2 regions of the Saccharomonospora xinjiangensis XJ-54 genome follow, and region 2 is predicted to be linked to the other one. Evidence: riboswitches for the same ligand, from Rfam matches in the RefSeq annotation. Region 2 holds a riboswitch; the other holds the start of a gene.

Region 1 (15,713 bases), 2.2 Mb from region 2:
AGGCCCACAAGGGCGGCGCGGAGGTGTGCGAGGGGCGTCTCGCCGGCCGCAGAGTCGTGCTGGCCAAACCGCGATCGTTCATGAACCTCTCCGGTGGCCCCGTCGCGGGCACCGCCCGGTTCTACAAGATCGGCCCCGAGGGCGTCGTGGTGATCCACGACGAGCTTGATCTTCCCTACGGGTCGGTGCGGCTCAAGTTCGGCGGTGGCGCGGGCGGCCACAACGGACTCCGCTCCATCACCAAGTCCCTCGGCACGCAGGAGTATTTCCGCGTCCGATTCGGTATCGACCGGCCGCCAGGACGCATGGACCCCGCTGACTACGTGCTGAAGGACTTCTCCTCCACCGAGCGACGCGAACTGGCGCTGAACATCGGACTCTGCGCCGACGCCGTCGAAGCGTTGATCGGCAAGGGATTGGCCGCCGCGCAGAACGAGTTCCACGGCCGCTGACGGCCTCTCATCCGGTTTGTCACCACCTGACCGGGTTGTCCTGGCTCCTCGATCGGGCTATGCCCTGTGTTGTCAGGTTTCCGGACCTACCGCTCGTGGCTAGGTCGTTGCGCACAGCGACGACGTCTGAGCCCGAGAGAGGTCCCATGTCGTTCACCGCGCGAGAAATCTCCGACATCCAGTTCGACAACGCTCCGTTCGGTCGCCGCGGCTACGCCAAGGCCGAGGTCGATGCCTTCGTCAGCCGGATCGCCCTCACATTGGCGGGCAAGGACACCGTCACGGCCGCCGAGGTCCACCACGTCCGGTTCGGACGCCCGTTGCTGGGGCGGCGAGGCTACGACGAGGAGCAGGTGGACGAGTTCCTCGACCTCGTCGAGCGGCAACTCGCGCAGTCGAGCGGGTTGCGGCCCGCGTCGGCGACGGCGGAAGGTCTCGATCGCTGATGGAGATCACAGCCGACGACGTCGATAGAGCCTGGTTCCCTCCCGCCCCGTGGGGCACGCGCGGCTACAACCGCATGCAGGTCGATGCCTTTCTCAGCCGGGTCGCGGCCACCTTGGAAGGCCGTGACACCGTGACGGCGGCCGACGTGCACAAGGTGGCGTTCACACTGTGCCCGATGGGCCGCCGCACGGTCGGCTACGACCCGGCAGCGGTGGACTCGTTCCTGCGGCTGGTGGAGACGGCGCTCGCGGCCCGCGAGTCCGCCACGCTGCCGAGGGCGTACGTCGCGACCGCGCTCGACCACAGCCACGCCCGCGCACCGTTGTGGCGCAAGCTGGTCTGAAGGACTTCACAAAGAGTTGTTCAGGCCCTCGAGTCGATGAGTTCCCGGTAGCGCGTCGCTGTGGCGGCGCGCTTCACCTTGCCGGACGGGGTCTTGGGCAGGCTGCCCTTCGGCAGCACGACGACCGCGTAGGGGCGGGCGTCCACCGCGTCGCGGACCCTGGCCGCGACCGCCTTCGCCAGCGCGTTCTCCGCATCGGTGTCACCGGCCACAGTGGACTCCAGGACGACGGCGAACCGCTCCCTGCGGGTTCCGGCGTCGATGCGCACCGCCACGGCGTTGCCCGCACGGACACCGTCAACGGCACTCGCGGCCCTCTCGATGTCGGTCGGGTACACGTTGCGCCCACCGAGAATGATGACGTCTTTCTTGCGCCCGCAGATCACGATCTGCCCGTCCACGAGATAGCCGATGTCACCGGTGGGGAACCAGCCTTCGGCGTCCCTCGTGTCGAGAGGGCCGTCCACGGTGAGGTAGCCGGGAGACACCGCTTCCCCGCGAAGCTGGATCTCCCCGACCTCGCGCTCCCCGCGCTCCGTGCCGTCCTCGCCGACGATGCGGGCCTCGAGGCCAGGCAACGGATGTCCGAGCACGGCGAACCGTCGCACCTCGTCGGTATCGCGGCGAGGATCACCCTCCGGCACCGCCACGGCGCGGTCGCCGACCTCCAGTGCCTCGGCCTCGACGACGTCAACCGTGAGACCGGTGAACAGCGGCGCGAACGACACCGCGAGCGTGGCCTCGGCGAGACCGTAGGCCGGAAAGACACACTCGGCAGGCATGCCGAAACGGCTGCCGGCTTCGGTGAAGGTGCGCACCGCCGTCGGGTCGATCGGTTCGGCGCCGTTGAGGGCGATACGCAGGGAGGACAGGTCGTAGGCGCTGTCGTCGTCCACTTTGGCGAGCCTGCGACCAACGATGGCATAGGCGAAGTTCGGGGCGGCCGTCGTCGTCCCCCGGTACCTGCTGATCAGCTCCGGCCACACGAGCGGACCGCCGAGGAAGTCCATCGGCGTGATCTTGACGAGTTCGACACCGAAGGTCATCGGCACGGTAAGGAAACCGACCATGCCCATGTCGTGGAACAGCGGGAGCCACGACACCATCACGTCGGTGTCGAAGTCGAACTCCGCACGCCGCACCATGGCGGTGACGTTGGAGAACAGGTTGCCGTGCGTGATCTTCACGGCCTTCGGGTCGGCCGTCGAGCCGCTGGTGAGCTGCAACAACGCCAGCGCGTCCTCACCCGTGGGTACGGGTTCGGGAAGCGGCGCGGCTTCGAGCAGGTCCGTGATCGAGCGGTAGGCGATGCCGTGTTCGTCGAGCACCGGCGCGAGACCGTCGAACGGCTCCCCCAGTGCGACGAGCGAGGACCCGATCATGCCGAGCACGCGCAGCGTGTCCTCTGCCCACTTGGCGAGATCGGTCCGTGCCGTGGGCTGGTGGAGCATGGTCACGCTGCCGCCCGCGAGCCACACGCCCTGCACTGTCGGCGCGATGAGTTCGGGAGCACCGGCCAGCACCGCGACCGCACCGCCGGGTCGGAGACCGGCCTCGATCAGACCTCCGGCGACGCGGCGGGCCCGCTCGTGCACCTCGAACCACGTTCTGCGCACGGGCTCCCTTGGCTCCCCGGTGACCATCCCGCGTTGCCGCCCACCCGCGTTCGCGGTGGTGACCATCGTCTCCACGAACCGACTCATGTGAAGAACTCTAACCGCGCCCGTTTCCGGCGCCTCGGATGGCCGCCGCAGGGCGGTCAGCCGACGAGTTCCGAGAGTTCGAGCCACCGCTGTTCGAACTCGGCGACCTCGGCCTCAAGTTCCCGCAGCTCACCCGCGTGCCGCTGCAATCCCTCGTAGTCACTCTGGTCGTGCTCGGCGAGGCGCTGATGCATCGCCTTGATCTCCCGCGCGAGTTTGTCGAGGCGTCGTTCGATCGCGCCGAGCTCCTTCTGCGCCGCCCTGCGCCGCGCACCGGAGACGGCAGGAGCCTGTGCCCCCTCCGCGGAGTCCGTCTCCGGCTTCCCGGCAGAGCTGGACACAGTGGACGTTTCAGGTCCGGCGAACACCCCGGTCCCAGTCTGAGAGGCAGACTGCTCCCGACGCAGCCGGAGATACTCGTCCACTCCGCCGGGAACATGCCGGAGCCGACCGTCGAACACGGCGTACTGCTGATCGGTGACCCGCTCCAGCAGGTACCGGTCGTGCGAGACGACGATCAGCGTGCCCGGCCACGAGTCGAGAAGATCCTCCATCGCGGCGAGCATGTCCGCGTCCACGTCGTTGGTCGGCTCGTCCAGCACGATCAGGTTCGGTTCGTCGAGCAGCAGCAACAACAGTTGCAGCCGCCGCTTCTGGCCGCCGGAGAGGTCTCCGACCCTCGCAGAAAGGTGCTCCCTCGCGAACCCGAGACGTTCGAGCAGCTGCGCGGGGGTGTGGTCCTTACCGTCGATGGTGAACGTCGTCCTCGTCCGCGCGAGCACCTCCCTCACCCGGTCGCCACCGATGTCGGCGAGCTGGGAGAACTGCTGGTCGAGCAGCCCAATCCGCACCGTCTTGCCCCGCTTGACACGGCCTGCCGAAGGCTCGACGGTGCCGCAGACCAGCCCGAGCAGCGTGGACTTGCCCGCGCCGTTCGCTCCGAGAATCCCGGTGCGCTCGCCGGGACCGATGCGCCAGGTGATGTCCCTCAGCACCTCGTGGTCGCCGTAGCGCACACTCACGTCTTCGAGATCGACGACGTCCTTGCCGAGCCTGGACACGGCGAGCCGCTGCAACTCGACGGGGTTTCGCACGGGAGGAACGTCGGCGATGAGCTGGTTGGCCGCGTCGATGCGGAACTTCGGCTTCGACGTGCGAGCCGGTGCGCCACGGCGCAGCCACGCGAGTTCCTTGCGGAGAAGGTTCTGTCGCTTGCTCTCGGCCGCCGCCGCGATCCGGTCCCGCTCCACCCGCTGGAGCACGTAGGCGGCGTATCCGCCCTCGAACGGCTCGACGATGCCGTCGTGGACCTCCCAGGTCTCCGTGCACACCTCGTCGAGGAACCACCGGTCGTGGGTGATCACGAGCAGGCCGCCCGCGTTCCTCGACCAGCGGCGTTTCAGATGGTCGGCGAGCCAGGCGATGCCCTCGACATCGAGATGGTTCGTCGGCTCGTCCAGGGCGAGCAAATCCCAGTCGCCGACGAGCAACGCCGCGAGCGCGACCCTTCGACGCTGCCCACCGCTGAGTTCCGCGACCTTCGCCTGCCACGGGATGTCCGAGACGAGACCGTTGATCACGTCGCGGATCGCGGGGTCGCCTGCCCATTCGTGCTCGGGGCGGTCACCGACGATCACATGCCCCGCCGTGGCGCCGGGGTCGAGGTCGTCGCCCTGGCCGAGCACTCCGAACCGGACGCCGCCTCGCCGCGTCACCCGCCCCGCCTGTGGTTCGATCCTGCCAGAGAGCATGCCCAGCAGGCTCGACTTGCCGTCGCCGTTGCGGCCGACGATCCCGATCCGGTCGCCCTCCTCGATCCCGAGTGTCAGCGAGTCGAACACGACCCGGGTCGGATACTCCAGACGCAGGCCCTCCGCTCCGAGCAGATGCGCGGCCATCAGCGTCCCTCTCCCTGTGTCGTCGCGGCAGGCAGCACACCACAGGCCGCGCCGAGCACGGCGCACGGCAGCCGGTCTCCGGTGCTCACCGCGTCGTGATCGGTGTCCATTTGCCTGTTACGTCCTTTCGTCGTCCTGGTCACTCGTCGCACACGCGGGCGCCCTGCACCGGCCCGTGCGCGACCCGCACGGTGCGGCACACCCCCGCCCCCGCGAGTTCGGCGGCGACCTTCAACGCCGATTCGCCGTCGGAGCACAGGAACGCACACGTCGGGCCCGAACCCGACACCACACCGGCGAGCGCACCCGCCGTCACCCCGGCACGCAGCGTGCGACGTAACCCCGGCCTCAGTGACACCGCGGCGGCCTGGAGATCGTTTCCGAGCAGCAGACCGAGCTGCCTCGGATCTCCTGAGGCCAGTGCTTCCAACAGCGCCTCCGGCGAGCCCACCCTCGGCGGGTCGCCCGCGTCCCTGAGCCGGTCGAGTTCGCCGTACACCTTCGGCGTGGACAGGCCGCGCTGGTCGAACGCGAGCACCCAGTGGAATGTGTGCCGCGACAGCACCGGCACGAGCTGCTCACCCCGGCCAGTGCCCAGCGCCGTCCCGCCGTACAGGGCGAACGGCACATCGCTGCCGAGCGTGGCCGCGATCTCGGCAAGCTCATCGCGGTGCAGCTCGAGGTTCCACAGCGTGGTGCACGCCAACAGCGTGGCCGCGGCGTCGGCGCTGCCACCCGCCATGCCCCCTGCCACCGGGATGCCCTTGCGGATCACCACCCGCACCCTGTCGGCCTCGTGTGGTTTGCCGACGTGGTCGGCGAGCGCGCGAACCGCGCGCATCGCCAGGTTGCCGTCGTCCGTCGGCACCAGTCCCGCGCCCTCGCCGGAGACCTCGATCCCGGGCTCGGTGGTGACGAACACGGTGACCTCGTCGGTCAGCGAAAGGGCCTGGAACACCGTCGTGAGGTCGTGGTAGCCGTCGTCCCGCAGATCACCGACGGACAGGTGCAGGTTGATCTTCGACGGCACCCGCACGGTCACGGGTGGCGGTACGACGGCAAGCACGGCCACCAGCCTACTTGCCCGCCAGGAACCACCGATTCAGGCGGCGACGTCACGCAGCCCGTACATCGGTGTGCTGACATGCGCGCCACGCTCGGCGATCCACGCCAGCGCGGCGTCGGCTCGCTGCCCTTCCACACCGAGCCGGAACCGAGCCACCGGCGTGTCACCGAGCCGCGTCAGCCCGCCGCCGATGGTGGTGAAGCCGACGTCGAAGCGTGCCGACGCCTCGGGCAGCAGCGCGCCGACGGCCGCGAAACCGACGAGGACAACGTCCACGGCGCGGTCGTAGGACGACAGGTGTGCCCTCGGCGTGTCCACCGATGGCAGGAGTACTTCCGCGAGCTGGCTCCCGGGCTTGCCGAGCAGGCTCAGCAGCGTGCCGGACTCGACGACACTGCCCCGATCCAGCAAAGCCACCTCGTCGCAGATCCGCTTCGCGATATCGGCATCCCTGGACGTGACGATCACCGTGGCGCCCAGCTCGGCCCTCGCGCGGTCCAGCACGGACAGCACCGAGGCTGACTCCTCAGCACCGACGCCGTCGGTGGGCTCGTCGGCGAGCAGCACCGACGGCGCAGCTGCCAGCGCCCTCGCCACGGCCACCCTGCGCTGCTGCCCCGGTGTGAGTTCCGACGGCAACCGCGCGCCCGAACGCGAGAGCCCGATGACATCGAGCAGCACACCGACCCTGCTCCGCCGCCGGTCGAGTTCGACGCCCATCCGTTCGAGCGGCGCCGCGATGTTGCCTGCCACGGTGCGCTCAGGCCGCAACACCGGGTCCACGATCGCGACCTGCCGCTGAGCGCCCCACAACCTGCGGCCTGCGAGTCTGCTGGTGTCCATGCCGTCGTAGCGAACCGTGCCCCGGTCAGGACGCTCACGCAGCGCGACGCAGCGCGCCAACGTCGTCTTGCCTGCCTGAGCCGGTCCGACGATGCCGAAGAGCGAACCCGCGTTCACGGCGAGGTTCACATCGCGCAGCGCCGTCACGGCGGACTCGGCGGAGGGGAACGACTTGCTGACGTTCTCGACAGTGATCACCACAGCTCCAGGGCAACTCAAAGCAGGCGCCCGCGCACGGACGCCTGAGAAAAGGCAGACGAGGGGAACCGACGTCGGTTCGAGAGGAGGATTCGCTCAGCGAGAAACGGTGTGGCTACAACACGCACACACCGTGCGGCGACCCTGATCCACGACTCTGCGCTGGGTCAACAGCGGGGTGCGATACACAGTTCCTCCATCGGTCCTGGCGTTAGCACCTTCCCCATCAGGGGCGGTTGCTGCGACGTCGCGGAGCCAGGTCTCTCGGTCGCTCAGGATGGATGCCCCCACAGTACATCGGACCGGCCACCGGATTGGCAAGCATGGCAGGCCCAGATCACACTGCTGTCGCAACGCGAGCCAGCTCGGCGAACTCCCCGACCGTGAGCCGCTCACCGCGCGTCGAAGGATCGATGCCCGCGCGGCGGAGGAGGATCTCGGCACGGTCGGCGGAACCCGCCCACGAGGTGAGTGCGGCTCGCAGAGTCTTGCGGCGCTGCGCGAAGGCGGCATCGACCAACGCGAACACAGTCTCACGATCGACGCCTTCCGGCGGGTCCGACCGCTCGAACGCGACAAGTGAGGAATCCACGTTCGGCACGGGCCAGAACACCGAGCGGGACACGGGCGCGACCTTGCGCGCCCTGCCGTACCAGGCGAGTTTCACGCTCGGCACGCCGTAGACGCGACCGCCGGGTGCCGCGGCCATGCGGTCGGCGACCTCGGTCTGGACCATCACCAGCGCGCGACGTAGCGACGGCAGTTCCGCGAGCAGGTGCAACACGACGGGCACGGCCACGTTGTACGGCAGGTTCGCCACCAGCGCCGTCGGCGGAGTCGGCAACTCCTCCGCCCGCAGTCGCAGTGCGTCGCGTTCGAGCACGTTGAACCGGGCGGCATCCTCCGGCGCATGCTCGGCCACGGTGGCAGGCAACCTGGCTGCGAGCACGGGGTCGATCTCCACCGCGAGGACACGCGCCCCGGCATGCAGCAGACCGAGAGTGAGGGAACCGAGTCCCGGCCCGACCTCCAGTACCGCGTCACCCTGTCCCACACCGGCGAGATCGACGATGCGGCGCACGGTGTTGGCGTCGTGGACGAAGTTCTGGCCGAGCTTCTTCGTCGGCCGCACACCCAGAGCCGAAGCCAGCCTGCGGATCTCGGCGGCTCCAAGCAGCCCAGGTGAATCGGTCACCGGATCAGCCTAAAGACCCCGCGCCGCAGCGAAAACCGCGGGCTTTACTGCGGTAGCCCGAGCTTGGACGAGCAGTGCGGCCATGCGCCATAGCCGCCGCGGTCGTCCCGCAGCTTGGTCGCGATCGCGATCTGCTGCTCGCGGGTGGCCTCGTGCGGGTAGGCCGCGTACTGCGTGCCGCCGTAGGCGTCCCAGGTCTGCTTGTTGAACTGGAGACCGCCGTAGTAGCCGTTGCCCGTGTTGATCGACCAGTTGCCGGTGGATTCGCACTGCGCGAGCGCGTCCCAGACGGATCCGTCGGTGACGGCCGGGTTCTCCGGTTCCTTGGTGCCGATCCGGACGACCCTGTCCTCGGCCTCCTTGACGACCTTGACGGACAGCTTCTCGCTATCGACGACCTTGCCGTTCTTCTTCGTCACCCGGTAGGTGACGACCTTCTCGCCCTGCTTGCCTTCCTCCTCGACGACCTCCTTGCCCTTCTCGAGGGTGTCGTCGTGGATGGTCTTGACCTCGGGCTCGATGATCTCGGTCTTGTTCACCACCGAGACGCCGGTGCGGCTGACGTGCACCTCGGCGCCGTCGGTGAGTTTGAACTCCGCGCCTTCTTCGATCTTGTCCTGTTTGCCGAGGTCGAGCTTCAGCTCGGCGAGCAACTCCGCGGCGGTGACGGCGTTGGTGGTGACCTCGCGGGGCTCCTCGCCGCCATCGTGGACGGTGACGGTCTTCTGGGTCTTGACCTCCAGGCGCATGCCGTCGATCGGCAGCTCGCCCGACAGCGGCGCGGAGAACCAGGTACCACCGGTGCTCAGGTGATCGAGGTCGAGCTGGGTCAGCGCCTCGCGGACCGTGGTGGCACGAACCCAGGACTCACGCGACTCGCCATCGACGACGAGGGTGAGATGGCGGCCTCGTTCGAGCTTGATGACCCCGCCGTCACCGACGGGGGCCTGCGGCGACGGCGAGAGCGCGTCGTGAGCGCCGACGCTGATGCCCGCGTCCTCGAGAACCTCGCCGACGGTGTCGCCGTAGCTGCGGATCGTCTGCTTCTCACCATCGACATCGACGGTGACGCTCTTGTTCATCGCGAGCGCCGCGGCACCGCCACCGGTGAGGGTGATCATCACAGCGAGGACGGTGCCCCGCAGGAACCGCTTCTTCCACGTCTTGACGGCGCTGACGAAGCCGTCCTCGCGCTCCGGCTCGGCCTGCGCCTGCGGCTCCGCGGCGGTCTCGGCAGGGAGCACGATCGGCGGAAGCATCGTGGTCTCGGCGTTCACGAGCCTGATCAGCTCGTCAACGTCAACGCCTGCCTCGGACATGAGAGCTTCGGCGTCGGGGCCGAGTGCCGCCAGCACGTCCTGTGGTGTGACCTCCGGCTCGGGCGAGAAGTCGAGGTTCTCGGCTTCGCTCGGCCAGTCGAGCAGGGCCGTTGACGCAGCCGTATGCCCGTCTCTACCAGTCACAGGGTCGATCCCTTCACGTAAGTACACCGACTCCCGCAGTCAGCGCCGCCCCTCGCGTCCCGCAGGACGCTCTCCCCGACGTACACCGACGTGACTGTGGGCCAAGCCGGTCGCGATCCTCGGTCGGCACAGGCCGTCTTCGGATCACTACCCAGCACGGTCACGGGACCATAACGAGTGCCAGGGGGTTGCGCAAATACCCCCAGGGCAACTCGTGATCTTCCTCACGCAGCGCTGCGTGATCACCCAGTCTCCTCGGCGTCACCCGAACGCAGCCCGAACACCCGCTCGGCATTACGCCGTGCTGCCTCTGCCAGGGCCTTCACCGGCTGATTCCGCAGCTCGGCGAGCCCGGCGACCGTGTAGGCCGCGCAGTAGGGCTCGTTGGGCCTTCCCCGGAACGGATGCGGGGTGAGGAACGGCGCGTCGGTCTCGACGAGCAACTGCTCGTCGGGCACCAGCGTGGCCGCCTCACGGAGGGCGTGTGCGTTGCGGAACGTCACCGTGCCGGCGAACGACAGCACGTAGCCCGCATCGACACACCGGCGTGCCACATCGGCGTCGCCTGAGAAACAGTGGAAGACCACCGTCTCGGGGGCGCCTTCGGACTCCAGGATCGCCAGCACGTCGTCGTGGGCCTCCCGGTCATGGATCATGAGCGGTTTGCCCGCCCGCTTGGCGAGGTCGATGTGCCAGCGGAACGCCTCCTGCTGCGCCGAGGGCGGCGAATAGTCCCAGTAGTAGTCCAGACCCGTCTCACCGACCGCGACGACCCGCTCTGCGGCCACGAGGCGTTCCAGTTCGGCCCTGTCCTCGTCGGAGAAGTCCTTCGTGCGCGTGGGATGCAGGGCGACAGCACCGTACAGCCGCTCGTCCCACGCGCACGCCTCCACGACCCACCGAGCCGACGCGAGGTCGTCGGCGACGGTGACGACGGCGGCGACCCCGGCAGCCGAAGCCCTGTCGAGCGCGGCCCTCACCAGCTCCGGCGTCGTCGCGCCGCAGGCGTCGAGGTGGGTATGCGAATCCACCGTCGGTGCCGGAAGCCGCTCCGGTACCGGCGGCAGCTCCCGACGGCTCATTCGGACACCTGGATCGGCGCCCATTCCGGGCCGGTCTCGGCCAGCTTCGGGTCGATCTTGGCGAAGAGCGGGGTCGGCTTGGCCAGCGGCCTGCCCACCTCGATCGGCTTCGACTCCCATGCGGCCTGCTCGACGGTGTAGTCACCGGTCAGGATCGGGTTGATCTTGCCGGGCACGTCGAGATCGGTGACCTCCCGCAGCTCGGGCTGGGCCGCCCACACCCCGGTACCGCCCAGTGCCTCGTGCACCTTCTGCGCCGAGTGCGGCAGGAACGGGGTGAGGAGCGTGTTGGCGTCCGACACCACCTGCAACGCGGTGTGCAGCACCGTGTCCCTGCGCTCGGGGTCGTCCTTGAGCTTCCACGGCTGCTGGTCGGACAGGTACTTGTTGGCCGCGGACACCACACGCATCGCCTCCTGGATAGCCAGCCGGAAGCGAGAACGGGACAGGTGACCGCCGACGGTGTCGAAGGCCGCCCTCGCCTGTGCCTTCAGCTCCTCGTCCTCCCGGGTCGGCGTGTTGGGCCTCGGCACACCGCCGTTGTTCTTGTGGGCCATCGAGATCGAGCGGTTGACGAGATTGCCCCACTCGTTGGCGAGTTCGAAGTTGACGCGGCGGGTGAACTCGTCCCAGGTGAAATCGGTGTCCTGCGTCTCGGGCCCGGCCACGCTGATGAAGTACCGGAGCGTGTCGGGCCCGAACTCGCGCAGGAAGTCGTGCACGTAGATCACCGTGCCGCGCGAGGTGGAGAACTTCGAGCCGCTCATCGTCAGGAACTCACTCGACACGATCTCGTCCGGCAGCCGCAGCGTGCCGTAGGGGCCTGGCTCGCCCCCTTTGTCCCCCGCACCGTTGTGACCGAGCAGCAGCGCGGGCCAGATCTGGGCGTGGAACGTGATGTTGTCCTTGCCCATGAAGTAGTAGCCGCGCGCGTCCGGGTTGTTCCACCACTGGCGCCACGCATCGGGATCACCGGAGCGGCGCGCCCACTCGACGCTCGCCGAGAAATACCCGATCACCGCGTCGAACCAGACGTAGAAGCGCTTCATCGGCTGGTCACGCCAGCCGTCGAGCGGGATCTTCACACCCCAGTCGAGATCGCGGGTGATGGGCCGGGGCCGCATGTCCTCGACGAGGTTACGGGTGAAGTTGACGACGTTGGGCCGCCAGTCGGTCTTGGTGGACAGCCACGTGCCCAGCGTCTCGGTGAACGCGGGGAGGTCGAGGAACAGGTGTTCGGTCTCGACGAACTTCGGGGTCTCGCCGTTGATGCGCGAGCGGGGGTTGCGCAGCTCGACGGCGTCGAGCTGGTTGCCGCAGTTGTCGCACTGGTCGCCGCGGGCGCCGTCGTAACCGCAGATGGGGCAGGTGCCTTCGATGTAGCGGTCGGGCAGTGTGCGACCGGTGGACGGGCTGATGGCGCCCTTCGTGGTCTTCGGGATCACATAGCCGTTGCGGTGCAACGCGAGGAAGATCTGCTGGACGACCTCGGCGTGGTTTCCCGTGCTGGTACGGGTGAAGAGGTCGTAGCACAGCCCGAGGCCCCGCAGATCCTCGGTGATCTGCCGGGTGTACTTGTCGGCGGCCTGCTGCGGCGTCAGGCCCTCGTTGTCGGCCTGCACCTGGATCGGCGTGCCGTGCTCGTCGGTACCCGACACCATGAGCACCTTGTTTCCGGCCATTCGCTGGTAGCGGGAGAAAACGTCCGAGGGGACGCCGAAGCCGGATACGTGGCCGATGTGGCGGGGACCGTTGGCATAGGGCCAGGCCACCGCGGTCAACACTGGGGTGCTCATACCTGATTAGCCTACGGATCGGGTCCGCCGTTTCGTGCGCGAGGCACTGGGAGTGGAGGCATCAGGACGTGTCGGCTGTTCGGTTACTCGTGCTCGGTGTCGTGCGCATGCACGGCAGGGCGCACGGCTACGTCGTGCGAAGGGAGTTGCTGTCGTGGTCCGCGGACAAGTGGGCCAATGTGCAACCCGGCTCGATCTACCACGCGTTGAAGAAGATGAACGCGGAAGGACTCCTCGCGCATGTGGACACCGCCGACGGAGACCGGCCGGACAAGGTGACCTACGAGTTGACGGCAGAGGGGGAACGCTACTTCGACCAGCAACTGGCGACGATGCTGGCCGAGGTGAGGCAGGACCCCAGCGCGAACTACGCGTTCGCCGCCGCTGTCGCGTTTCTGCCCGCGCTGACCAGGGCGAGGGCCACCAGCCTTCTGGAGTACCGCCTCACCCAGCTCAAGGGCGAACTCGCCAATCTCGACGTCGCGTTGAGCGAGGGCGAGAACTGGGGTCACCCTCGCCATGTCAGCGCGCTGTACCGGTTCTGGCGCGCTCACGTGGAGGCGGACACCACGTGGACGCGGGACCTGCTCGACCGGCTCGGGGCAGGCGAGTACGTCATGGCCGACGACGCGGGGAATTCGTTCGGCCGCCCCACGAGCAACCGGTAACCCTCTTAGTCAAATTTGACTAGCGTCTCCGCGCTGAGGCAGAGTGGTCGCGTCAGTCGATAGTCAAATTTGAACACGGAGGCTTACGCATGATCCACGCACGCGGCCTAGCCCGGCGGTTCGCCGCAAGGGGCCGCACGGTTGACGCCGTCAAAGGGGTCGATCTCGATGTCGGAGAAGGGGAACTCGTCGGCTTCCTCGGGCCGAACGGGGCAGGCAAGACCACGACACTGCGCATGCTCACCACACTGCTTCGCCCCACGGCAGGCGAGGCCACGGTGGCAGGTCACGACCTGATGCGCGATCCACTCGGCGTCCGCAAGCGCATCGGCTACGTCGCACAGGGCGGCGGCGCCCTGCCGGAGTGCAGGGTGAGCGAGGAGATCGAACTCCAGGGCAGGCTGTACGGGTTGCCGAAGCAGGAGACCCTCCGGCGCGCCGCCACACTGGCCGATCGACTTGATCTGTCCGGATTGGACGGAAGGCTCACCAAGACGCTGTCGGGAGGCCAGCGTCGCAGGCTCGACATCGCGCTCGGGCTGATCCACAACCCGCCGCTGGTCTTCCTCGACGAACCAACAACCGGGCTCGACCCGCAGAGCAGGGCGAACCTCTGGAACCACATCGCGGGTCTGCACGCCGAGCACGGTGTCACGGTGTTCCTCACCACCCACTACCTCGACGAAGCCGACGCCCTCTGCGATCGCATCCTCGTCATCGACGGCGGCCGGATCGTCGCGGAGGGAACCCCCGACGAACTCAAGGCCCGCGTGTCCGGCGACAGGGTCGAGATCGGCGTTGACGGCAGGCAGGCAGCCGACGCCGCCGCACTGGCAGGCAAGCTCGACGGCGCGCACGACGTGAGCACGGCAGGCGACCTCGTCCGGTTCAGGGTTCCGCGCGGCGACCTGGTGCTGCCCGAACTACTGCGCGCTTTCGACTCCCACGGTGTGGCGATGACGTCGATGCAAGTGCGGCGCCCGACCCTCGACGACGTGTTCCTCACGATGACCGGCCGCAGCCTGCGCGAGGCCGAATCCGGCACCGAGGAGGTCCTTGATGTGGCGTGACGTGTGGTTGATCTTGCGCAGGGACTTCGCGCTGTCCGTGCGGAATCCGGCCTGGCTGATCATCCAGATCATGCAACCGGTGCTGTACCTGGTGCTCTTCGGCCCGCTGATGGAGAAGGTCGTCGCCAACACGCCCGGCTTTCCACCCGGTGACGTCTGGACCATCTTCACCCCTGCCCTGATCGTGATGATCGCGCTGTTCGGCACCTCGTTCGTCGGCTTCGGCCTTCTCGCCGAGTACCGCAACGGCGTCGTCGAGCGGCTGCGCGTGACTCCAGTGAGCAGGGGTGCCCTGTTGCTGGGCAAGGTCGTGAACAACATGCTCCAGGCGCTGGCGCAAGCCCTCATTCTCATCGCGTTGGCGGTGCTCGTGTTCGGCCTGCGCGCCCCGGTGACGGGCATCCTGCTCAGCCTGGTGATCGCGGCTCTGCTCGCGGTCACGATGGCATCGCTGTCGTACGGGCTCGCGTTGACGCTCAAGAGCGAGGAGGCGTTTCCCGCACTGCTGAACGCCATCCTCCTGCCCGTGCTGCTGCTCTCCGGCATCCTGCTGCCCATCACAGCCGGCCTGGCACCCGGCTGGCTCTACACGCTGTCGCGCCTCAATCCGTTCAGCCACATCGTCGAGGCCGAACGCGCGGGTTTCCGGGGCGAATTCACGATGGACGGCCTGCTCACCGGCAGCGTCGTGCTGCTGGTGCTGACCGTGCTCGCCGTGTGGTGGGGCGCAAGCACGTTCCGCAAGGAAACCGCGTGAGCTACCTCCCGCAGTGAGCGCGGACCCTACCGATGCCCCCGAGGTATGCCTCTCGGGGGCATCGGTGGATCGGTGCCGTGTGGTCCCTGCCGTGTGCCGCCTTCCGAAACCACATTCGACCTGCAATTTTCGCCCTGCAAGCCACCTGTGCGCCACACTGGCTCAAATTTGGCGCCATCGTGGCATTGCTTAGGTGCCATTCATGTGCCATAGTAGTGCCATGGACTTGACCTCGTATGTGAACAACCTCGGACGGGAGTTCGCCACGCTCGCCGAAGCCGGCGGAGACGAGGCGCGTGCGCTGGTCGAGCGCCTGGCCGGATCACTGGAGTCGGCGATCCGGATGACACTGCTCGACGCGCTGTCCGCCGCCGCGGACGAGATCACCCGTGACCTCGCTCCGGGATCGGTGGAACTACGCCTGCGGGGCCGTGATCCCGACTTCGTCGTGACCCCGCCGCCCGGCGAGCCGGTCGAACCCGCGGCGGAGGACACGGCCATCGCAACCGGCGGCAGCAGGGTCGAAACCGAGTTGAGCGAACTGCTGATGGCCGAAAGCAGCCCTGTGGCGCGGATCAACGTACGCCTTCCCGAACCGCTCAAGGCCGCCATCGAGGAGGCTGCGGCCAAGGAGGGGCGGTCAGTCAACGCCTGGTTGGTCCGCTCGGCCGCCGCAGCCCTGCAACGGCCGGGTGGCGACCCACACCCGGAACCGCCCGGCAGCGGAAAGCG
Region 2 (15,713 bases):
CACGTTCGACTGGGAACCCTCGACCCCGGGTGTGGTGAGCACGCTGACCGGACGCGGCACCGATCCTCGGCTCGAACGGTCCGACAGGGTGACCGCTGCCGAGCGGAAGGAAGCTCGCAGGCTGCGTCGGGAGGGGACCCCCGACGACGTCGCGGACGACTCCGGGGACCCGGGGACGGGTGAGCCTGCCGAGGGCGCCGATGAGTGAGGTGCGGGCCGCCATCGCCCGTGCCGGGCGTCTTGTCGTGAAGGTCGGCTCGTCGGCGCTGACCACGGCGGGAAGCGGGCTCGACGTCGCACGGCTGGACGCGCTCGTCGATGCCATCGCCCAGCGGGTGGAGCGCGGGACGCAGATCGTGCTGGTGTCCTCGGGCGCCATCGGTGCGGGGCTGGCGCCGTTGTCGCTGAGTGCGCGCCCGAAGGACCTCGCGACACAGCAGGCCGCCGCGAGCGTCGGGCAGCTCGCCCTCGCTCATGCCTACGCCGAGTCGTTCGGCCGGTACTCGCTCACCGTGGGGCAGGTGCTGCTGACCTCCGACGACGTGGTGAGGCGAGCGCATTACCGCAACGCCCAGCGCACGTTCTCCCGGCTGTTGGCGCTTGGCGCGGTGCCGGTGGTGAACGAGAACGACACCGTCGCCACCGAGGAGATCCGGTTCGGCGACAACGACAGGCTCGCCTCGCTCGTCGCTCACCTGATCGGCGCCGACGGTCTCGTCCTGCTGTCCGATGTGGACGCTCTGTACGACGGTGATCCCCGGGCTGGAGGAACGCGCAAGATAGCCGAGGTGACGTCGGAATCCGATTTGGAGGGCCTCGCCGTCGGCCGGTCCAGCTCAGGGCTGGGAACGGGCGGCATGATGTCCAAGGTCGCCGCCGCACGAACGGCCGCGGCTGCCGGGATTCCGGTGCTGATCGCCGCGGCCGAGCAGGCGCGTTCGGCGCTGGGGGAAGCCGGGGTCGGCACGGCGTTCACGCACGCGCCGGCCCGGATGTCCGCGCGCCGGTTCTGGCTCGGGTACGCGGCGGGTTCGCGCGGAAGGCTCCTGCTGGACGACGGTGCCGTCACGGCCGTGGTGCGACACCGCCGCTCGCTGCTGGCGGCGGGCATCGTCGGGGTGGACGGGGACTTCCAGGCCGGTGACGTCGTGGACCTGGTGAACCAGGAGCAGGTCGTCGTGGCACGCGGCGTCGTGGCCTTCGACGTCACCGAGCTACCTGAGCTCATCGGCCGCTCCTCCCACGAACTCCCGCCGGAGCAACGCCGCGAGGTCGTCCACGCCGATGACCTGGTGCCCGTGCGTCGTCGCCGCTGACGCCCATCCACCGTGTCCGCACCCTGTGCACGGGTGCCTGCACTTCCCGTACGGGTGTCCGCAGTCGATGTCCACGTCTTCGCACTTCCTGTACGCGTGCTCGGCGCGAACGAAAACCGGATCACGGGCCGGCACGGGGCCTGCTACGCTCGCGCTGTGTCCAGCCCCGAGGCATCCAGACCCGAGCCACCGGTCGCTCCGGTGGCTTCGCGTGCCGACTGAACCTCGCCTGCCTCTCGCGCTCGCGGGGAAATGACGTCGCACCGTCGCTCGTGGCGACCGGCTTCGGCTTCCGCCCTTTCGTGGTGATGCCCCGGCGTGCGAGTGTTTCCCTGCGAAGTCCGTAGTGGACGGATCCACGCCGACTGTCACCACGCTTTCCGTGACGTCGTCTGGAGTCGTCGTGCCACACGTGTTGTACCTGCTCGGGCTGGCTGTGTTCGCCCAGGGCACCTCCGAATTCATGCTGTCGGGCCTCGTGGCGGGAATCGCCACCGATCTCGACGTGTCAGTGGCCACCGCTGGCCTGCTCACGTCCGCCTTCGCCGTCGGAATGATCGTCGGCGCACCGGCCATGGCCACACTCAGTCTCCGCTGGTCGCGCCGCAAAGCCCTACTGGGTTTTCTCGGTACTTTCCTGGTCGTGCACGTCGTCGGGGCACTGAGCACCGACTTCGCCGTCCTGGTGGCCACGCGGGTGGTCGGCGCGCTCGCGAACGCCGGTTTCCTCGCCGTCGCGCTGGCATCCGCGGCGGCCATGGTGACGCCGGAGTCCAGGGCGAGGGCCACCTCCATCCTGCTGTCGGGGACCACTCTCGCGTGCGTCGTCGGAGTACCTGCCGGTGCGGTGCTCGGTCAGCTGTGGGGATGGAGAGCGGCGTTCTGGGCGGTGGCGGCCCTGTCCGCGCCCGCGCTCGTGGCGATCACGCGAACCGTGCCGGACGGTGGCGGTGCGGAAGCGAAGCCGAGCGCACGATCCGAATGGTCCGTACTTCGTGACCCGAAGCTGCTGCTGACGTTGCTGGCAGGCGCTCTTGTCAACGGGGCCACGTTCGCCTCGTTCACGTTCCTGGGGCCGATCGCGACGGAGGCCCTCGATCTTCCCACGATGTGGGTGCCGGTGGTGCTGGCGCTGTTCGGGCTGGGCGCGTTCGCCGGAGTCACGGCGGCAGGCCGTACGGCCGACGCGTGGCCGGGGCGCGTGCTCGTCGGTGGCGGTGCCGCACTCGTCGCCGGCTGGGTGTTCCTTGCCTTCCCCGCCACGACGATGTCGTCACCGGTGCCCGCGCTGACGGCGGTGTTCCTCCAGGGCGCCCTCTCGTTCGCGGTGGGCGCGACGCTGATCGCGCGTGCGCTGGCCGTGGCCGAAAGGGCGCCGACGGTAGGCAGTGGCCTGGCGACGGCCGCGTTCAACGTCGGCGCGGCGGTGGGGCCGTGGCTTGGAGGCATCGGCCTCGCGGGCGGTTCCGCAGTACGGGCTCCGTTGTTCGTGAGCACACTGCTCGCCCTCGCCGGTGTGGCGCTCGCCGCGTGGACCCTTCACCGCACCCGCTCAGCGCAGATGGGTGCCGCTGGTCTCGGGCAGGCGCCAGACGACCAGGAACGTGACGACCGCCGCCGTGGCGACGTAGCCGAAGAACGCCGTGGAAAGGCCGGCCGCCGACAGCGCCGTGATCAGTAACGGCGCGGTGCCGCCGAATACCGCGACGGTCAGGTTGTACCAGGCGCCGATGCCCAGTCCGCGCAGAGACGTGGGGAACAACTCGCTCATGACGGCGGGCGCGATGGAGGTCATCGCGGTGTAGAGACCGAGCCCGACGCAGAACACGAGGAGGAGGTTGAGAAGCCCCGGCTGCACGAAGGACGACAGCGGCACCACCAGAACCGCTGTGGCCGCAGACCACACCAGCAGTTGCGGTCTGCGGCCGACCCGGTCGGACAGCGCGCCCATGGGGTACTGCAATGCCACGAACAACGCCGTCGCGATGGACAGTGCCAGGAACACGTCCACATCGTCCGCACCCCGCGCGTTGACGGCGAAGGGCGTGAGCGCACTGAAGAAGGTGTAGTAGCACAGTGTGGACAGCATCGTGAACCCGACGAGCTGTCCCACAGCCTTCGGGTGCTGCCGCAGTGTGGTCAGCAGCGGCCGGTGAACGCGCCGTGCGGCGGAGGCGTTGCTGCGGAACTGTTCGGTCTCGTCGAGGGTGCGGCGCAACCAGAGGGCGACGAGCCCGAGCACACCACCGAGCAGGAAAGGCAGCCTCCACCCCCACGACTCCAGCTGGGAGGTGGTCAGCGAACGGGCGAGGAGGAAGCCGAGAACGGAGGCGATGAGCACGGCGGTCCCGGTGGAGATGTAGAAGAACGAGGAGTACCGGCCACGTCGCTCCGGGGGTGCCACCTCGGCGAGGTAGGCGGACGCGTTGGACACCTCGCCGCCGAGTGAGAGCCCCTGCGCGATACGGGCGAGCAGCAACAGCAGCGGCGCGCCCCACCCGATCTGGTCGTAGCTCGGCAGCACACCGATCATCACCGAACCACCTGCCATGAGCGTGATCGTGAAGATCATCGCTGGTTTGCGCCCACGTAGATCGGCGAATCGGCCGATGATCATCCCGCCGAGCGGGCGGAAGAAGAACGCGAGTGCGTACGTGGCGAAGGTGTTGATCTGCGCGAGATCGCCGGGGAAGAAGGCGCTCGCGAAGTAGATGCTGAAGGTGGCGTAGATCGTCCAGTCGAACCACTCCAGCGCGTTGCCCGCACTGGCGGCGAACAGTGTCCTGATCGGCAGCCGGTGCCGCCCTGCGGACTCCCCGGTGATCTCCACACCCGTGCCGGTCATGTCGTCCCTCCCGGTGGTTCAGTCCACGCCCGGTGGTGAACTGTGCCACAGGAGTGAGCGCCGGGAAAGGCCCCGAGCGGCACGGTGGTTGCATTGCATGGACCGCCGGAACCGCCGGTGGCCCGGTGCAGCGTCTAAGGTGGGTTGCCATGTCCGCACGTCGGCTCGGGGTCATGGGTGGCACGTTCGATCCCGTCCACAACGGTCACCTCGTCGCCGCGAGCGAGGTGCAACACCGGTTCGGGCTCGACGAGGTCATCTTCGTCCCCACGGGACAGCCCTGGCAGAAGGCGGGCAGGGCGGTGTCGAAGGCTGAGGACCGCTACCTCATGACCGTCATCGCCACCGCGTCGAACCCGGTGTTCTCCGTCAGCAGGGTGGACATCGACAGGGGCGGCCAGACCTACACCGTGGACACGCTGCGTGACCTCCGCGCGGAGTACCCCGACGACGAGTTGTACTTCATCACCGGAGCCGACGCGCTCGAACAGATCCTGACCTGGCGCGACGCGGACGAACTGTTCGAGCTGGCTCACTTCATCGGTGTCACCCGCCCGGGCTACCAGTTGAACGGCCACCACCTGCCGGAGGGCAGGGTGAGCCTCGTCGAGGTCACCGCGATGGCCATCTCCTCCACCGCGTGTCGCGAGCGGGTGCGCAACGGCGAGCCCGTGTGGTACCTGATGCCCGACGGTGTGGTGCGCTACATCGACAAACGCAGGCTGTACACGCGGGATCAGGGCTGATATCGGGGCGCACCCGTTGTCCGGCTGCGGGTAGGCTTTTCCGGCATACGTTCTACTCAGTAAGGAGCACCGTGGCAGCGACGGCCGAAGCCCGAGACCTCGCGACCGCGGCCGCACGAGCGGCCTCGGACAAGAAGGCGACCGACGTGGTGTTGCTCGATGTCTCGGAGCGGCTCGTGATCACAGACGTCTTCGTGATCGCGTCCGCACCCAACGAGCGGCAGATCGGGGCCATCGTTGACAACATCGAGGAGAAGCTGCGCACCGCGGGGCACAAGCCGGTGCGCAGGGAAGGCGCCAGGGAGGGGCGCTGGGTGCTGCTCGACTACGTTGACGTCGTCGTGCACGTTCAGCACACCGAGGAGCGCGCGTTCTACGGTCTGGAACGGCTGTGGAAGGACTGCCCTCGCATCGAGGTGACAGGGCTGGGACCGCGGCCGGAGGACGACGAAGGTGCCGACGGTGACCAGGGGACGGACGCGCCGTGACACTCCGGCGGCTCGTGCTCTGGCGGCACGGTGAGACCGATTACAACGCGGCAGGACGGATGCAGGGGCAGCTCGACTCGGCACTGACCGAGGTCGGCTGGAAACAGGCGCGGTTCGCCGCGTCGGCGCTCGCCCGGTTCGAGCCCGGTCTCGTCATCGCATCCGACCTGCGCAGGGCCACCGATACCGCCACGGTGCTGACGGAGGCGTTCGATCTGCCGCTGCGGCTGGACAAGCGGCTGCGCGAGACCCATCTCGGCGAGTGGCAGGGTCTCACCGGCGCGGCCGTGGACGAGCGCGCGCCCGGCGAGCGCGACCGCTGGCGGCTCGACGCGACGTGGGCCCCGCCGGGTGGCGAGTCCCGCCTCGAGGTCGCCGAGCGGGCCCACGAGGTGGTCGCCGACCTGCTCAACAGCGACGAGAGAGCTGCCACCGTGCTGTTCGCCGCGCACGGCGGGTTGATCCTCGCGCTGACCGCGAAGTTGCTGCGGCTGCCCGTCGAGTTGTGGCCGTCGCTCGGGGGCATCGGCAACTGTCATTGGGTGGAGCTGGAGCACCAGGCCGGCACGTGGAGACTGCGCGCCTACAACGCGGGAATCACCGGGTGACGAAGCCGGGCTCACCACGGATTCTCGTGTTCGGTGACTCGCTGAGCTTCCACGGCCCCGAAGGTGGCTGCCCTGCAGATGATCCGAGGCTGTGGCCGAATGCCGCCGCGCGCGCCCTCGGGGGAAGCGCCGAACTCGTCGCGGGAGCGGGGTGGACCGCCCGCGACGCGTGGTGGTCGATGATCGGCGATCCCCGGGTGTGGGCGGAGTTGCACCGGACGGATGTCGTGGTGCTCGCGGTGGGCAGCATGGACACGCTGCCGTCACCGCTACCGACGTACCTGCGCACGGGTTTGCGCTATCTCCGGCCCGATCCGCTTCGGCGCATCGTGCGCGGGGCGTATCTCGCCGCGCAGCCCCTGCTGTCGGTCGCGTTGCGGGGACGGCCCTCCGCCCTGCCTCCGCGCCTGACCGCGCGCTACCTCGACACGGCCCTGTCCGCGCTGCGTGTGCTGCGTCCCTCGCTGCCCGTGGTGGCCTGGCTGCCGTCGGTGCATCGCGCGCGGTCGTACGGTCATGTGCAGACCGCGCGTCCGCGTACCGCCGCCGCCATCGCGGGCTGGGCCGAAGGCAAAGGCGTCCCTGTACTGGACGTGCCGGCCGTCGTGGCCTCTCATGTCTTCGGTGGGCACGGCAACCCAGACGGCATGCACTGGGGCTGGGAAGGGCACGCGGCGGTCGGCGCCGCGATGGCCGAGCTGATCCGGCCGCTGGTCACCCATGAGGGCGCCGTCGCTGCCGACGCCGACCGGTTCGGCCACGTAGGCTGACCGGCGTGCCGGTCGCGGTTGTCACGGATTCCACAGCGCATCTGCCCGAGGGTTTCGCCGAGCGGAGCGACATCACCGTCGTTCCACTGCATGTCCTCGTCGATGGTGTCTCCTCGCTCGACGGCGTCGAGTTCGGCCCCTCGGCACTGGCGAGCGCGCTGGCGCAGCGGAAGATCGTGACGACCTCGCGACCCTCGCCCGCGGCCTTCGCAGCGGTTTACCGGAATGCGCTGGACGCGGGGGCCGACGCCATCGTGTCGATCCACCTGTCGAAGAAGCTGTCCGGTACTTGGGAGGCCGCGCTGCTCGCCGCTCAGGAAGTGGGGCCCGACCTCGTGCGCGTGGTCGATTCACGCTCCATCGCGATGGGCTTGGGCTTCGCCGTGCTCGACGCCGCGGAGGCGGCGGGCCGCGGCCACGATGTCGCGGAGGTCGAGCGGGCCGCCGTGGCCGCAGCCGAGGCATCGGACACGTTCTTCGTCGTGGAGACCCTGGAATATCTGCGGCGCGGCGGTCGGATCGGTGCGGCTTCGGCATTGCTCGGCACCGCGCTCGCGGTGAAGCCGGTGTTGCACATGACCGACGGCGAGATCCGTCCATTGGAGAAGGTGCGCACCATACACCGTGCGCTGAACCGCTTGGTGGACCTTGCTGAAGAGGCCGCCGGTGACGGCGAGGTGTCGGTCGCTGTCCACCACTTGGCGGCTCCTGACCGCGCCGCGGCGATCGCCACGCGGCTCGACGAGAGGTTGTCAGGATCATTGGGATGCGTCGTCTCCGAGTTGGGGGCGGTGATCGGTGCGCACACCGGTCCCGGTGTGGTCGGTGTGGTGGTGCATCGGCGATTCCGGTGACGTGATCGTGACACCGCGTCGAGCCGAGGACGCCTGTCGCGGCCGAGTTGTCCACAGGATCGGAGTTGTCCACAGGCGCAGTGCGATCCTCTCGTGCCGAACAGCCGTGTCACCGTAGCGTCGAACGCATGGTCGAGACGACAGGGAACGCGACGGCGGAGAACACGGCGTCGGTTACGGGCACGATGTCCCGAACAGCGCGAGCAGAGTCCGTACAGTATCGCCGTAATCTCGAGTTCCGGATGGACGAGCAGGATCGGGACCGTGGCGGGGGCGTCGATGGTGTCCACGGCGTTCCCGGTGTGAGTGCTGTTCGTACGGTTCGGGAAACCGAGGCCGGTGATCGCACGGGCCACGCCGGCGACTGCATAGAGGACAGCGGCGACAGCCCTTGCCGTGTGGACGTGCTCAGTGAGGACCGATCCGGTCCTGGCGACGTCGGCGGGCCGCCACAGCGTGTGCGGCTCGCGCAGTTGGCCGCCGAGGCCAGTGGGCACGCTGAGCGTCCGGAGGCGGTGAGCAGGCCATCACCACGCCATCGCGAACCGTCAGGCGAGACACCGCTTGCCAGGCTTGTGGAGCGTTGGCGTCCCGGCCTGCACGGTGGCGCGCCCGCACGCCGCAGGCCTGCCATGGTCGTCGCGGCGGTGGCAGGGGTGGTTCTCGGTGTCGTCACCGCGATGCTGATCGGCAGCGGTCCTGAGCCGGAGCGAGCGCCGCCATTACCCGTGGCCCGCCAGAACTCGGTGCCGAATCTTCCTCCCTCGGGTGCGGGGACACCCGCGAGCGCCACCGCGACATCCCTGGTGGTCAGCGTCGTCGGGAAGGTCGCTGAACCCGGGCTGATCACCGTGGAACCCGGTGCCCGGGTCGCCGACGCCGTCGAGCTCGCGGGAGGGGCGAAGCGGGGTGCCGACCTGCTCACGGTCAATCTGGCGCGCCGGGTCTCGGACGGTGAGCAGATCTACGTCGGCGTGACACCGCCTCCGGGTGCGAGCCAGGAGGACAAGGCAGGCACCTCCAGCGTGTCCACATCAGACGGTTCAACGTCGTCGAAGGTGGATCTGAACTCCGCTGATCAAGGGTTGCTGGAGACTCTGCCGGGCGTGGGGGAAGTGACGGCGGCGCGAATCCTCGAATGGCGCGACAGCCATGGACGGTTCACGTCTGTCGAGCAACTTCGTGAGATCGACGGTATCGGCGCCAAGCGGTTCGCGCGCCTGCGCGACCGGGTATCCGTCGGATGACGGAGAACAAACGTGATCGTTCGGGTTGCGGAACACCCGGCTCCCACCAGCATAGGACGGCACGACTGGCGGTTGGTGCCCGCGGCGGTGACGGTGTGGGCGGCGACGATTCTCGGCCTTCTGGGCGGCTGGTGGCTTGCCGTGCTGTGCGGGGCCACCGGCTGCGTCTGCGGTATGGCGTTGTGGCGGTGGTCCGGCCGGTCTGGCCGCGCTGACGGCACCGACGGCACCGACGGAGCTGCCGACGTCGGCGGCGTTGGCGAAAGTAGCGGCGTTGGCGGAACTGAGGCCACTGGAGGAGCTCACGGCACCAGCCGCTCCGGATCAGCTGCCTGCCCCGGTCGAGGCGGACGGTCTGAGCGGTCGGACTGCCCACGGAAACGTTGTGACCGCTCGCGATGGCGACCGGCTGCCGGTGCGCTCCTGATGTGCGGACTGCTCACGGCGTGGCCAACCGCAGTCCGGTTGTACGACGCGGAACATGATCCGCTCAGGGAGAGGGCGCGAAGAGGGGAGGAGGTGATGCTGACCGCCGTGGTCGCGGAGCGGCCGCGCCAGGTGCACACGAGTGGGTACGGCTCCCTGCGAGGCGGAACCCGGTCGGTGCTCGTACCCGTGGATGTCCGGCATGTGAACTTCGGTGGGGAGCGCATCGATTCGGATGGCCGTGTGTTGTTGCTCGGCGCGGCGGAGTCGTGGGCCGGTGTGCTCGTCGGACAGCGGGTGACGGCACGCGCCGAGCTGGCGCCCGCGCGTCCTCACGAGCTGACGGTCGCGGTTGGTTACGTGCGCGGGCCGCCCAGCGTTGAAGGGGAAGCACCGTGGTGGCAGCGGGGCGGCGAATCGTTGCGGGTCGCGTTCCGCGATGTATCCGGCGTACTCGACCAGGAATCGGCCAGCCTGCTGCCAGGACTGGTCGTGGGCGATACCACCGGGCTGCCGGGCCGGGTCGAGCAGGAGTTCCTCGACGCGGGGATGTCGCACCTCACCGCCGTGTCCGGGTCCAATGTGGCCATTGTGTGCGGCGCGGTGTTGTTGCTGGCGCGGGCCTTCCGTTTCGGGCCGCGCGGTTCTGCCGCGCTCGCCGCAGGCGCGCTCGCCGGGTTCGTGGTCCTCGTGGGGTACGAGCCGAGCGTCCTGCGGGCCGGTGTGATGGGTGCCGTGGGCCTGCTCGCCCTCGTCCTCGGCCGTCGTGGGTCCGCCTTGCCCGCGCTGGCAGCGGCGGTGTGCGTGCTCTGCCTCCACGATCCCGAAATGGGGGTGAGCATGGGTTTCGTGCTGTCGGTAGTGGCGACGGCGGCGCTCGTGCTGGTGGCGCCGCCGTGGTCTCGGACGCTGGCCCGCAGGGGACTGCCTCGGGGCGTGGCCGACGCGATCGCGGTGCCCGCAGTGGCCTTCCTCGCGACGGCGCCGGTCATCGCCGGGATGGTGGGCGAGGTGAGCCTGGTGTCCGTGGTCGCCAACCTCCTGGCGGCCCCTGTCGTTGCTCCTGTGACCGTGCTGGGCGCCGTGGGCGCGATACTCGCACCGATCTGGCCTGGCGCCGCGGAGCTGGTCGTGCGCCTCGCCGGTCCGGGGGTGGAGTGGTTGATTCTCGTGGCCCGGCGGGCAGCGGCGGTTCCCGGCGCGGTGCTTCCATGGCCGCAGGGTTGGTGGGGCGGAGCGCTCGCGGTGGTCGTTGTGGCCGTCCTGGTCTGCGGGTTCCGGTTCCGCCGGTCACGGTCGTTGTTCGTTCTCCTGGCGGCGGTGGCGTTGGTGCTGGCTCTGCCGGTGCGGGTGCTCACTCCGGGATGGCCGCCCGACGACTGGGTGCTCGTCGCGTGCGACGTGGGTCAGGGCGACGGACTCGTCCTGGCCACGGGGGAGCCGGGGCGAGCGGTGATCGTCGATACGGGGCCCGATCCGCTGTCACTCGACCGCTGCCTCGACCGGCTCGATGTGGAAAGGGTGCCGTTGGTGGTGCTCACCCATCTGCACGCCGATCACGTGGGTGGTCTCGCCGCGGTGTTCGACGGACGCGCCGTCGGTGCGGTGGCCGTGGGGCCCGGGCGTGCCCCGGGCTGGGCGTGGAGGGATGTGCTGGAGAGTTCCTCCACCCGTGGTGTTCCGGTGGTCGAGCTGGCGGAAGGTGATCGGCTCGTCTGGGCCGAACTGTGGCTGGAGGTGCTGGCTCCGGCCGGGCCTGTCGATCCGCCTTCCGGAGACACCGGAGACACCGGAGACAGAGGCGGCACCGGCGGCACCGACGACACTGGCGGCACCGACGGCACCACGGTCAACAACAGTTCGGTGGTGCTGCGGGCCACTACACCGGCAGGACGTGTCCTGCTGACCGGTGACGTCGAGCTGACGGCGCAGGCGGAGTTGCTCGCGGCGACCGATCTCCGCGCGGAGATCTTGAAGGTGCCGCACCACGGGAGCCGGTACACGCTGCCCGCATTCCTCACTGCGGTGTCGCCCAGGGTGGCTGTCACCAGCGTGGGAGCGGACAACACCTATGGGCACCCCAGTCCGGTCACTCTCCGGATGCTCACGGGCGCTGGGGCACTCGTGACGAGGACTGACACCGGTGGTGACGCGGCCGTGGTCATGGACGGTGGTCAACCGGCCGTCGTCGAGCGAGGACCGGAGCCGCGACGGCGGCGGGGCCGCGCTGGGGAACTCATCCGTCCAGCGCGGCTTGCACGGCCTCCACCGACGGCGGGACGGTGGCCTTGGGCCCCACCCGGTCGCCGAGCGCGTCCAGGGTCTTCAAACCGTCCCCGGTGATCAGCAGGACCGTTTCGGCGTCAGGGTCGAGGCTGCCCTCGTCGAGGAGCTTCTTGGCGGTCGCGACCGTGACACCCCCGGCGGTCTCGGTGAAGATGCCCTCGGTGCGGGCGAGCAGCCGGATGCCCTCCACCACCTCGTCGTCACTGACGTCGGCGATGGCTCCACCTGTCCGTCGAACGGTGTCGAGGACGTACGGCCCGTCGGCGGGATTTCCGATGGCCAGCGAGCGGGCGATGGTGTCGGGGCGGACCGGCCGAACCACGTCGTGGCCCTCGCGGAACGCCGACGACACCGGCGAGCATCCGGTGGCCTGCGCACCGAACACGCGGTACGGGGTGGACTCCACGAGACCGAGTTCGCCGAGTTCGTGAAACCCTTTGTCCACTTTGGTCAGTTGGGAGCCCGATGCGATAGGCACGACGATCTGCTCGGGAAGCCGCCAGCCAAGCTGTTCGGCGACCTCGAACGCGAGCGTCTTGGACCCCTCCGAGTAGTAGGGGCGCACGTTGACGTTGACGAACGCCCAGCTCTCGTGTTCGGCGGCGAGCTGGGTGGCCAGCCGGTTGACGTCGTCGTAGTTGCCGTCCACCGCGATCAGCGCGCCGTCGTACACGGCTGTGGTGAGCACCTTCGCCCGCTCGAGCGACGACGGAATCAGCACGACGGAACGCCAGCCTGCCCTGGCCGCCGCTGCGGCGACGGCATTGGCGAGATTGCCTGTGGAGGGACAGGCGAGCGTGTCGAAACCGAACTCGCGAGCGGCGGCCAGCGCCACGGCGACGACACGGTCCTTGAACGAGTGCGTCGGATTTCCGGTGTCGTCCTTCACCCACAGGCGCCGCACACCGAGTTCCTTCGCGAGCCGGTCGGCCCGCACCAGCCTCGTACAACCGGGCTCGGTGTTCGGGATGTCCTCGACGTCCGATGGAACGGGGAGCAGCTTCTTGTACCGCCAGATGTTGCGCGGCCCCGCCTCGATGTCCTCCCTGCGGACCCGCCCGAAATCGTAGGCGACCTCCAGCGGAGAGAAATCGTGCGGCGAGACGAACTCCGGTGCCAGCGGCTGGCGGTGTCCCTCCTCCTTTGACACGAGTTCCACGGCAGGGCCGAGGTCGATGGCGCGGCGGGAGGGAGTGGGCACAACTACGGTCATCGCGAGGTCCTTCCTCATCTTTCCCGCTGACGCGGGGCGGAATTGGCACCGATGTCGTCAGCTACCTCGCACGAATCCGAGATGACAGGCTGACGCCGGTTGCCGGGGCTTCAACGGGCCGTTCCCTCTACCCCTCTGGATGAGCTATTCGGTTGTGATCCGCCGTGGGCGTGCCGCGGCGACGAGACCGTAGCATACGGCGTCCACACCGCAGGCCGCCACGACTCCGCCGAGGAACGTCGCTCGTGGCAGGATCGAGCCGTGAGTCGTCCAGCCACTACGCCGCCACCACTGCACCTGGTGCTCGGGGAGGAGGAACTCCTCGTCGAGCGGGCTGTTCGGGAGGCACTCGACACCGCCCGCCTCGCCGATCCGACCGCCGATGCCACTCGCGTGCGCGTGAGCGATCTCACGCCTGCCCAGTTCGTGGAGCTGGTGAGCCCGTCACTGTTCAGCGAGGGACGCGTCGTGGTGCTCGACGCCGCGCAGGACATCGGTCAGGACAACGCCGACGCTGTGCTGTCGTACATCAGGGACCCTGCGGACGGCATCGTGCTGGTGGTCGTCCACAGCGGCGGCGGGCGGAGCAAGGCCGCGAAGTCGTTGCCCTCGGCGTTACGCAAGGCTGGGGCTGTCGTCACCGAATGCGCGAAGATCACCAAACCCGCCGAGCGGGAGTCGTTCGTCCGGGGGGAGGTGCGCAGGGCAGGCGGGCGCATCGACGCGGCCGGTGTCGTGGCTCTGATCGACGCGGTGGGCACCGACCTCAGGGAACTGGCTTCGGCCGCCGCGCAGTTGGTCGCCGATTCCGGCGGTGCGATCGACGAGGAGGCGGTGCGGCGATACCACCGGGGCAGGGCGGAGGTGACGGGCTTCCAGGTCGCGGAGAAGGCGGTGGCCGGTGACCGGGCGGCCGCGCTGGAATCGCTGCGGTGGGCGCAGCAGATCGGGGTGGCCAACGTGTTGCTGGCGGATGCGCTCGCCGACGCGGTCCGCACGATCGCCAGGGTGTCCGCAGCGGGCCGTGGCAACCCGAACCAGATGGCGGGCGAGCTCGGTATGCCGCCGTGGAAGATCCGCAAAGCGCAGGGCCAGGTGCGGGGCTGGAGCGAGGCGGGGCTCGCCGCCGCCATGCGGGTGGCCGCGCGGGTGAACGCCGAGGTCAAGGGCGCTGCGGCAGACCCGGGATACGCTCTGGAGCGTGCCGTGCTCGACATCGTGTCCGCCCGGCACCAGCGCTGAGCACGGGGCCGAACCCAGACAGGGCTCTCCTGCGAAAATCAGCTCCCGCGTCCGCTCGACACCCAGGAACCGCGCTGAGCACCAGGCGGGACCCCGGCATGACGAACCCCCGGCGTCCTGTTCCCGAGCCTCCCGAAGGCCATCGCATCCCGAGGGCGGGTGCAACGGCGACTCCGGTAACCCGAGACGACTGCGCCGGGGGCTGTCGAACCGGGTCTGTCAGAGCTTGTTGACGCGCTGCGCCATCGCCGACTTCTTGTTGGCGGCCTGGTTCTTGTGGATCACGCCCTTGGTCACGGCCTTGTCGAGCTTGCGCGCGGCGTCGCGCTGCAATTCGATGGCCTTCGCCTTGTCACCTGCGTCGGCGGCCTCGCGGAACCGGCGGATCGCGGTCTTCATCGCCGACTTGACCGACTGGTTGCGCACGCGGCGCTTCTCGTTGGTCTTGATGCGCTTCATCTGGGACTTGATGTTGGCCACGTGGGCGCTCCTTCGTCTCTCGGCGGTTGTCGCTGCCGCGCTGAACCGGCCCCGGGTGATGAGGTGTGATCGCCCCGGGTTTCCTCCCTTGCGGAATGCCGCACGGCAACAGCTGAACAGCCTAGCAACGCCGAGACCACGGGGAATGCGACACCCCGGAGGCCCCCGTGAGACCGTGGAGACATGGACGTGCTGAGCAGCCGAATCCTGTTGAATCCGAAGGATCCCGCCGTCACGACGGCGTTCTACCGCGACATTCTCGAGCTGGCGATCTACCGTGAGTTCCCCGGTGGCACGGTCTTCTTCCTCGGCGGAGGTTTCCTCGAAATCGTCGGCCGGGGCGAGGCAGGGCCCTCGGAGAACGTCGCCCTGTGGCTCCAGGTCCGGGACCTCGCCGCGGTGGTGGCCGATCTGGAAGGAAAGGGCGTCGTCTTGGATCGCGAACCGCGAAGGGAGCCGTGGGGCCTCGACGAGGCGTGGCTGTCCGACCCTGACGGAACCCGGATCGTGCTCGTGGAAATCCCCTTCGACCACCCTCTCAGGGTCGATGTCCGCACCCGGTGACGTGTCGGCCTATCCCGCTCGCCAGGCTCGCAGTTGCACGGCGAGACCGGCGAGGGGGCCGGGGGGCTGCCACGTCCATGTCTGGACGTCGGTGAAACCGGCTGCTTCCACCTCGGCCGCGAGTTCGTGGCGGGTGACGGAGAGCCACTTCTCGTGCGCCGAGAGCACCATCCTGCCGCTGGGGCGCAGGACGCGGCGCAGTTCCGACCACGCAGCCGCCCTGTCGTCCCACAGGTGGAGATTGTTGACGCCGAGGACGACGTCCACCGACTCGTCCTCGGCGCCGGTCCTCGCCGCGGTCGCGTGGCGGAGCACCACGACGCCGTCGTCCACCGCGCCTGCGCAGCGCCGCGCGCTCAGTTCGAGCATTTCCCGCGACGGATCGACACCGATCACCGTGCGTGCCCGTTCGGCGACCGCCGCGAGCCCCACGCCCGGTCCGGGGCCGATGACGAGTACCGTCTCGTCCGCCGTGGGGGCCGCGATCGACACGACGTGGTGCTCGGTCGCCGCGTTGCCCCTGGCCATCACCAGGCCGCCGAGCCTGCCGAGTGGTCCGCGTGGATGACCGAACGCGCGGTCGAGTACCTGTCCGAGAGAGCTCATACTTCGAGGTCAACACGAAAGC

Evidence for each region. A riboswitch is a leader RNA that binds a small molecule or an ion and turns the genes downstream of it on or off. The one in region 2 is predicted to bind S-adenosylmethionine.
Region 1: another riboswitch for S-adenosylmethionine. It lies ahead of SACXIDRAFT_RS14070 (methionine ABC transporter ATP-binding protein); the one in region 2 lies ahead of thrC (threonine synthase).

The regions. Positions count from the first base shown of each region.
Region 1 covers NZ_JH636049.1:3,109,309-3,125,021, reverse strand. The annotation lists gene pth (aminoacyl-tRNA hydrolase) at 1-452, shown strand, start outside; gene SACXIDRAFT_RS14095 (DivIVA domain-containing protein) at 599-898, shown strand; gene SACXIDRAFT_RS14090 (DivIVA domain-containing protein) at 898-1,242, shown strand; gene SACXIDRAFT_RS14085 (fatty acyl-AMP ligase) at 1,263-2,945, opposite strand; gene SACXIDRAFT_RS14080 (ABC-F family ATP-binding cassette domain-containing protein) at 3,002-4,843, opposite strand; gene SACXIDRAFT_RS14075 (4-(cytidine 5'-diphospho)-2-C-methyl-D-erythritol kinase) at 4,983-5,909, opposite strand; gene SACXIDRAFT_RS14070 (methionine ABC transporter ATP-binding protein) at 5,946-6,950, opposite strand; SAM riboswitch class I at 7,144-7,234, opposite strand; gene rsmA (16S rRNA (adenine(1518)-N(6)/adenine(1519)-N(6))-dimethyltransferase RsmA) at 7,288-8,145, opposite strand; gene SACXIDRAFT_RS14060 (resuscitation-promoting factor) at 8,190-9,608, opposite strand; gene SACXIDRAFT_RS14055 (TatD family hydrolase) at 9,851-10,690, opposite strand; gene metG (methionine--tRNA ligase) at 10,687-12,486, opposite strand; gene SACXIDRAFT_RS14045 (PadR family transcriptional regulator) at 12,555-13,154, shown strand; gene SACXIDRAFT_RS14040 (daunorubicin resistance protein DrrA family ABC transporter ATP-binding protein) at 13,244-14,224, shown strand; gene SACXIDRAFT_RS14035 (ABC transporter permease) at 14,214-14,981, shown strand; gene SACXIDRAFT_RS14030 (ribbon-helix-helix protein, CopG family) at 15,202-15,713, shown strand, end outside.
Region 2 covers NZ_JH636049.1:869,724-885,436, reverse strand. The annotation lists gene obgE (GTPase ObgE) at 1-208, shown strand, start outside; gene proB (glutamate 5-kinase) at 201-1,316, shown strand; gene SACXIDRAFT_RS22205 (Cmx/CmrA family chloramphenicol efflux MFS transporter) at 1,720-2,997, shown strand; partial or broken gene SACXIDRAFT_RS03425 (MFS transporter) at 2,935-4,161, opposite strand; gene nadD (nicotinate-nucleotide adenylyltransferase) at 4,311-4,907, shown strand; gene rsfS (ribosome silencing factor) at 4,979-5,395, shown strand; gene SACXIDRAFT_RS03410 (histidine phosphatase family protein) at 5,392-6,003, shown strand; gene octT (diglucosylglycerate octanoyltransferase) at 6,000-6,773, shown strand; gene SACXIDRAFT_RS03400 (DegV family protein) at 6,779-7,627, shown strand; gene SACXIDRAFT_RS22200 (ComEA family DNA-binding protein) at 8,032-8,874, shown strand; gene SACXIDRAFT_RS03390 (ComEC/Rec2 family competence protein) at 9,301-11,643, shown strand; gene thrC (threonine synthase) at 11,537-12,799, opposite strand; SAM riboswitch class I at 12,811-12,945, opposite strand; gene holA (DNA polymerase III subunit delta) at 13,061-14,041, shown strand; gene rpsT (30S ribosomal protein S20) at 14,261-14,521, opposite strand; gene SACXIDRAFT_RS03370 (VOC family protein) at 14,705-15,085, shown strand; gene SACXIDRAFT_RS03365 (class I SAM-dependent methyltransferase) at 15,095-15,691, opposite strand.